Linked DNA regions of [Eubacterium] eligens ATCC 27750. The protein of the gene in region 1 interacts with the protein of each later gene in a pairwise test. Links are inferred from orthologs where the notes say so. Each region holds a gene or a part of one and is shown on either strand. Other genes may lie near its edges. The genes, in order: accC and ribD.

Region 1 (3,327 bases):
AGTGTAATAGGAACAGCAAGCAGTCATGGAACATTGGAAGCAATCGGTAAATGCAGAGGTGATAAAAAGCTTCTTGTAAAACTGCAGGCATTACTTGACGATGCAGGATATGAAGGCGGAAAGCTGAGAATATGTCATGTTGAGAATGAAGCTCTTGCAGATAAGATAGCTGATATGATAAAGCAGGCATATGGTACTACGGATGTGTGCGTATATAAAGCAGGAGGATTATGCAGTTATTATGCTGAGCGAGGTGGAATAATACTCAGCTGTGAAACAAAATAAATACTTTGAATATCAAAATAGTATTGACAAACCTGATTTGTGCTCTTATAATTAGCTCAAATATATTAGTTAAATATATTTAGATAAAATTATTTAAGGAGAACAAAATAATGACATTTGAAAAGGTAAAAGAAATTATTATGGATACTATTAACTGCTCAGAGGATAAGATTACATTAGAAGCGAATTTAAAGGATGATCTTGGAATTGATTCACTTGATTCTATGGAACTTATGATGGCAGTTGAAGATGCTTATGGAATTACTGTTCCAGAAGAAGAACTTCCTAATCTTACATCAGTTAAAGCAATTGTTGAGTATGTTGACAAGAATGCAGCTTAACATAAAGATTTTAAGGAAGACAGTTTGTTATGGATATTAATGATATTTATGGGATTATAGATAAGTTTGATGCAAGTGGATGCAGCGAACTGAATTTGGAGATGAATGGCATATGCCTTGGACTGAAGAAAACAATGCACGAAGCCATATGTGATGTGCCTGTAAAGAGAGATATTGTTCGCATTAATACAGAACAGGAACAGACCGTTACAACTATTCAGGACGTACAGCCACAGTCAGATGAGCATATTAAAGAAATTAAAGCGCCACTGGTTGGAACTTTCTATACAGCAGCAGGTCCTGATGAGGAACCTTTTGTAAAACCAGGGCAGAGCGTTCATGCAGGTGATGTTATTGGAATAATTGAAGCAATGAAGCTGATGAACGAAGTTACAGCAGATTGTGACGGTACGGTTAAGGAAGTGGCAGCAGAGAATGGCACTATGGTTGAGTATGGACAGCCGCTTGTAATCCTTAATTAACGGAGGTAGCAGAAGTGTTTAAGAGAATACTGATAGCAAACCGTGGTGAAATAGCGTTAAGGATAATCAGATGCTGCCGTGAGATGGATGTAGAAACCGTAATTGTATATTCAACAGCAGATAAGGATTCACTTGCTGTTATGGCAGCAGACAAGGCAGTTTGCATTGGACCGGCAAAGGCGGCTGAAAGTTATCTTAATCAGGATGCGATAATAGAAACAGCAATACTGACAGGGTGTGAGGCAGTCCACCCTGGTTATGGCTTTCTGTCTGAGAATGCTGCATTTGCAAGAAAATGTGAGGAGAACAATCTTATATTTATAGGACCATCAGCAGACATAATAAGCAGCATGGGAGATAAACAGTCGGCAAGGCAGCTTATGATTGAATGCGGGGTTCCGGTTGTACCAGGTTCTGATGGTCTGGTTGCAACAGCAGAGGAAGCAGCACACATTGCAGAAAAAATTGGTTATCCGGTACTTATTAAAGCGTCAGCTGGAGGCGGTGGAAAAGGAATGCGCAAGGCATTCAGCAGAGAAGATATAGAAAATGCATTTGAAACCGCTAAGAGTGAAGCTAAAGCTGCATTTGGCAACGATGATATGTACATAGAGAAGCTGATAATCAATCCACGGCATATTGAGATACAGATTCTTGCAGATAAATATGGCAATACAATATATCTTGGAGAACGTGACTGTTCAATCCAGCGTAATAATCAGAAGCTTTTAGAGGAAGCTCCGAGTGCAAGATTATGTAAAGATCAGCGGACAGTCATGGGAGAGACTGCAGTAAGAGCTGCGAAAGCAGCAGGATATTATAGTGCAGGAACTGTTGAATTTGTTGTGAATGAACAGGGTGACTACTATTTTATAGAGATGAATACGAGAATACAGGTTGAACATCCGGTAACTGAGCAGGTTACAGGAATTGACCTTATAAGAGAACAGATAAGAATAGCTGCCGGAATGAAGCTTAATATCACTCAGGAAGATACATGTGTCAATGGACATGCAATTGAGTGCAGAATAAATGCGGCTACACCGGGAGTTATTAAATTCTTACATTTTCCAGATGGTTATGGAGTAAGAGTTGAGAGCCATCTTTTTGAAGGTTATGAAGTGAGTCCGTTTTATGATTCAATGATTGCCAAGATTATAGTGACTGGAAGCAGCAGACTTGAGGCGGTAAGACGATTAAGAAGAGCTCTTGAGGAACTGATAATTGAAGGAGTTAAGACTAACAGAGAGTTCATGCATCTTCTTACATATCATAAGGATTTTATAAGAGGAAATTACAATACAGGTTTCTGGGAGAAGAATCATACCGAAATTGAAAAGTGGCTTAAGGAAGGAATTACAGTTAAATGAATATCAATGACATTTTCTTAAAGCGTAAGAAAAGGTGGGGTATTATCAACAGATTAAGGGATAGTGAGGAACAGGCAGACGGAAGCCTTACACCATCAAGAAGAATTGCACTTATAAGTGATGACAAAAGTTTTAGGGAATTGTATGCACAGGTTAAGACAGGCAATCCAAACAGCTTTCCGGGATATGAGCAAAAGGTTGAAGCAAACAGATTAAAGACAGGCCAGCAGGATGCAGTAGTTACTGGAACATGCCGAATTGGCGGAGTCAAAACAGCTGTTGCAGTTATGGATAAAAGATTTCTTATGGGAAGCATGGGAATTGCGGTAGGTGAAAAGATTACAAGACTCACAGAATATGCAATGAAAAGAAAACTGCCACTTATAATATTTGCTGCAAGCGGTGGAGCGAGAATGCAGGAAGGCCTTTTCTCGCTTATGCAGATGGCAAAGACAACAGCGGCAATTGAAAAGTTCAAGGATGCTGGTGGATTATTTATATCATATCTCACTAATCCGACAACAGGTGGTGTGAGCGCAAGCTTTGCAAGTCTTGGTGACATTATAATTGCTGAACCAGGAGCACTTATATGCTTTGCCGGGCCAAGAGTTATTGAACAGACTATCGGACAGAAGCTGCCGGAAGGCTTCCAGCACTCAGAGTTTCTGTTAGAACATGGCATGATAGATATGATAGTTGACAGAAAAGATATGAAGCAGACTTTATCAAAGATATTGAAAATGCATGTGAATACCGGAGGAGAAGCATGAGCAGTGAAAATGTTTTAACACCATATGAGAAAGTCCTTGCAGCCAGAAAAAGTGACCGTCCGGATATTATGAAATACAT
Region 2 (3,189 bases), on another replicon or contig:
ACTTCAGGGCAGGGTGTGATTCCCTACCGGTGGTAAAGCCCACGAGCCGAGGCGTAAGCCAGAGCATGATTCGGTGTAATTCCGAAGCCGACAGTAAAGTCTGGATGAAAGAAGTGATATTAAAGTTGGTTATTCATAATGTAATCATATTAGAATGAATGGCTGGCTTGAATGTGGATACTGGCTCTGAGATGATTTATTATCTCAGAGCTTTTTTGATTGTCAGAGTAAGAATTTGATTATAGAAATTCGGGATTTTGGCGTAAGGCTTCTGAAGTGGTGAGATGAAACTGCTTTGGAAGCTTTTTTTATGTCTGGTCTGGATTTTGGTTGTACTGGAGTGTATGTATTGTTGAGGCGGAGTCTGGTCTGAAATGCTGGAACTGGCAATTGTGGCGGGCAGCATATTACATCGATTCAATTCATAGCAATCTGGCGGCATATTATAGCAATTCAGAGCAGCAGGGCAGCAGGTAAATTCGGCAAAAACCTATTAATACAAGGTTTTTAAGAATTTGGTAGGTTTATTTTTGGGGAAAACCAAAGATAACTTATAGATTTACCTACTAAATGAGCCATAAACAATGAATTTATAGGTCTTTTAGTTGTAAAAATGCGTTTGACATTATCGACAGTATAAAAAAAGACATACTAAACCATTGAAAATGCGACTACTTATAGGTATCACGACTTTGAGCCGGTAAAATCAGGGAAGCAACAAGCACATTAAGAATGAAATTAAGATGCAGCAGACAAGGCAAATAGGGATAGAGGAAATCAGGACAGAAAAAAGCAGAATAGAGAAAAGCAGGACAGGAAGGAACAGAAAGAAGGTGTAGATATGCAGCAGGAAATAAATAACAATTTTTCAAAACAAGATGAATTCTACATGAGGCGGGCAATTGAACTGGCAAAGAATGGAACAGGCTGGGTTAATCCTAATCCGCTGGTTGGAGCTGTTATTGTAAAGGATGACAGAATCATAGGTGAAGGCTGGCATAGGAAATATGGTGAGCTTCATGCGGAAAGAGACGCACTTTCAAGATGTATGGAGGATACCAGTGGAGCAACCATATATGTGACACTTGAGCCGTGCTGCCATCATGGGAAACAGCCGCCTTGCACTGAAGCACTTGTGCAGGCAGGAATAAGCAGGGTTGTGATAGGTTCGATGGATCCTAATCCCCTGGTAAGTGGAAAAGGTGTTAAATATCTGGAAGAACACGGGATTAAAGTCGAAGGTTGTGTATGCAATGAAGAATGTCTTGCGATGAATTATGTATTCTTTCATTACATAAGGAATAAAGAGCCATATGTTGTGATGAAAACAGCACAGACACTTGATGGAAAAATTGCCACATATAAGGGACTTTCCAAGTGGATTACAGGTGAGCAGGCAAGAGAAAATGTGCATGCAGACCGTCACAGATATGCGGCAATTATGGTTGGGGTTGGCACTGTGATTGCTGATAATCCAATGCTTGACTGCAGAAGTACAGCCATAAGCAACCCACACAATCCTGTGCGAATCATATGCGACAGCAGATTGAGAACTCCGCTTGACAGCAGAATTGTAAAAAGTGCAGGGCAGATACCAACAATAATTGCTACATGTAGTACCGACAGCGACAGGAAATCTTTATATGAAAATGCAGGCTGTGAAGTGATAATTACAAAAGAATCAGAGCAGCACGTTGATCTTAAAGAGCTTATGAACATACTTGGAGAAAAAGGTATCGACAGCGTGATTCTAGAGGGAGGCGGAACACTTAACTTTTCGGCATTGCAGGCTGGAATTGTGAACCGGGTTCAGACTTACATTGCACCTAAGATATTTGGCGGGGTAGACAGTAAGACAGCAGTTGAAGGGCAGGGTATTGCAAATGTAGATGAAGCATATCGGTTGAGAAACAAAACCGTTCGTCTTCTTGGTGACGATATTCTGATTGAAGGAGAGTTGTAATGTTTACAGGAATTATTGAAGAAATCGGACATGTAAATAATGTAAAAAAAGGAACGGCATCAGCAATTCTTACAATACAGGCAGAAAAAGTCCTTAAGGGAACACATATAGGAGACAGCATTGCTGTCAATGGTGTGTGCCTTACAGTGACAGGGATATATGATAATACATTTACTGCGGATGTAATGCATGAGACGCTGAACCGCTCATCACTTGGCAAGCTGGTGAGTGGCAGTGCTGTTAATCTTGAAAGGGCAATGGCAGCAGATGGAAGGTTCGGAGGGCACATAGTTTCAGGACATATTGATGGAACAGGAAAAGTTGCAGCGATAACCAGGGATGATAACGCGATATGGTATCAGATTAAGACAGACATCGGAATATTAAAATATATTGTTGAAAAAGGTTCAGTTGCCATAGATGGAATAAGTCTTACGGTTGCCAAGACGGACAGCCAGAGCTTTTCAGTATCAATAATACCACATACGGCAGGTGCGACAACGCTGTCACTTAGGAAAGCTGGTGATGTAGTTAATCTTGAAAATGATATTGTCGGTAAGTACATAGAGAAATTCATCACATTTGAAAAGGAAAAGCCGAAAAGCGGGATAACGAAAGAGTTCCTGCTAAAGAATGGATTTTAAAATATCAAAGGGAAAGGAAGGTAAAAGAAAATGTTTGAGTATAACACAGTAGAAGAGGCAGTTAAGGATTTACAGGATGGAAAGCTGATACTTGTCTCAGATGATGAAAGCAGAGAGAATGAGGGAGACCTGATATGTGCCGCTGAATTTGCAACTACTGAAAATGTGAATTTCATGGCGACATATGGAAAAGGACTTATATGCATGCCTATGAGTGGAGATTTGTGCAGAAAGCTGGGACTTACACAGATGGTTGCTGACAATACTGATAACCATGAAACTGCATTTACAGTGTCAATAGACCATGTTAAGACGACAACAGGAATATCGGCAGAGGAGAGAGGCTTTACTGCAAGAGCATGTGTGTCAGATGAGGCAAAGCCTGAGGATTTCAGAAGACCGGGACATATGTTTCCACTACGTTCAAAGCCTAATGGAGTTCTTGAAAGAAACGGACATACAGAGGCAACAGTAGACCTTATGAGAATAGCAGGACTTAAGGAGTGCGGTCTGTGCTGTGAGATAATGAAAGAGGACGGAACAATGATGAGAAAAGAAGACCTCATAGAAATGTCCGAAAAA

What was found.
Region 2: the proteins of accC (region 1) and ribD interact in binary tests that used the Escherichia coli proteins (3 or more experiments, as listed by UniProt). The link is inferred for [Eubacterium] eligens ATCC 27750 from one-to-one orthologs.

The regions. Positions count from the first base shown.
Region 1 is NC_012778.1:1,792,485-1,795,811, reverse strand. The notes cover bases 309-3,300. They hold accC (acetyl-CoA carboxylase biotin carboxylase subunit), read left to right. Parts: upstream 309-1,122; coding sequence 1,123-2,478; downstream 2,479-3,300. Other genes in these bases: accA (carboxyltransferase subunit alpha), read left to right, coding at 3,245-3,300; EUBELI_RS14665 (acetyl-CoA carboxylase carboxyltransferase subunit beta), read left to right, coding at 2,475-3,248; accB (acetyl-CoA carboxylase biotin carboxyl carrier protein), read left to right, coding at 656-1,108; acpP (acyl carrier protein), read left to right, coding at 396-626. In the rest of the region: EUBELI_RS08320 (DegV family protein), read left to right, coding at 1-285; more of accA, read left to right, coding at 3,301-3,327. UniProt on the Escherichia coli protein: This protein is a component of the acetyl coenzyme A carboxylase complex; first, biotin carboxylase catalyzes the carboxylation of the carrier protein and then the transcarboxylase transfers the carboxyl group to form malonyl-CoA.
Region 2 is NC_012780.1:85,930-89,118, reverse strand. Bases 49-2,902 are described here. They hold ribD (bifunctional diaminohydroxyphosphoribosylaminopyrimidine deaminase/5-amino-6-(5-phosphoribosylamino)uracil reductase RibD), read left to right. Parts: upstream 49-841; coding sequence 842-1,963; downstream 1,964-2,902. Other genes in these bases: EUBELI_RS10895 (bifunctional 3,4-dihydroxy-2-butanone-4-phosphate synthase/GTP cyclohydrolase II), read left to right, coding at 2,638-2,902; ribE (riboflavin synthase), read left to right, coding at 1,963-2,607. Also shown: more of EUBELI_RS10895, read left to right, coding at 2,903-3,189. UniProt on the Escherichia coli protein: Converts 2,5-diamino-6-(ribosylamino)-4(3h)-pyrimidinone 5'-phosphate into 5-amino-6-(ribosylamino)-2,4(1h,3h)-pyrimidinedione 5'-phosphate.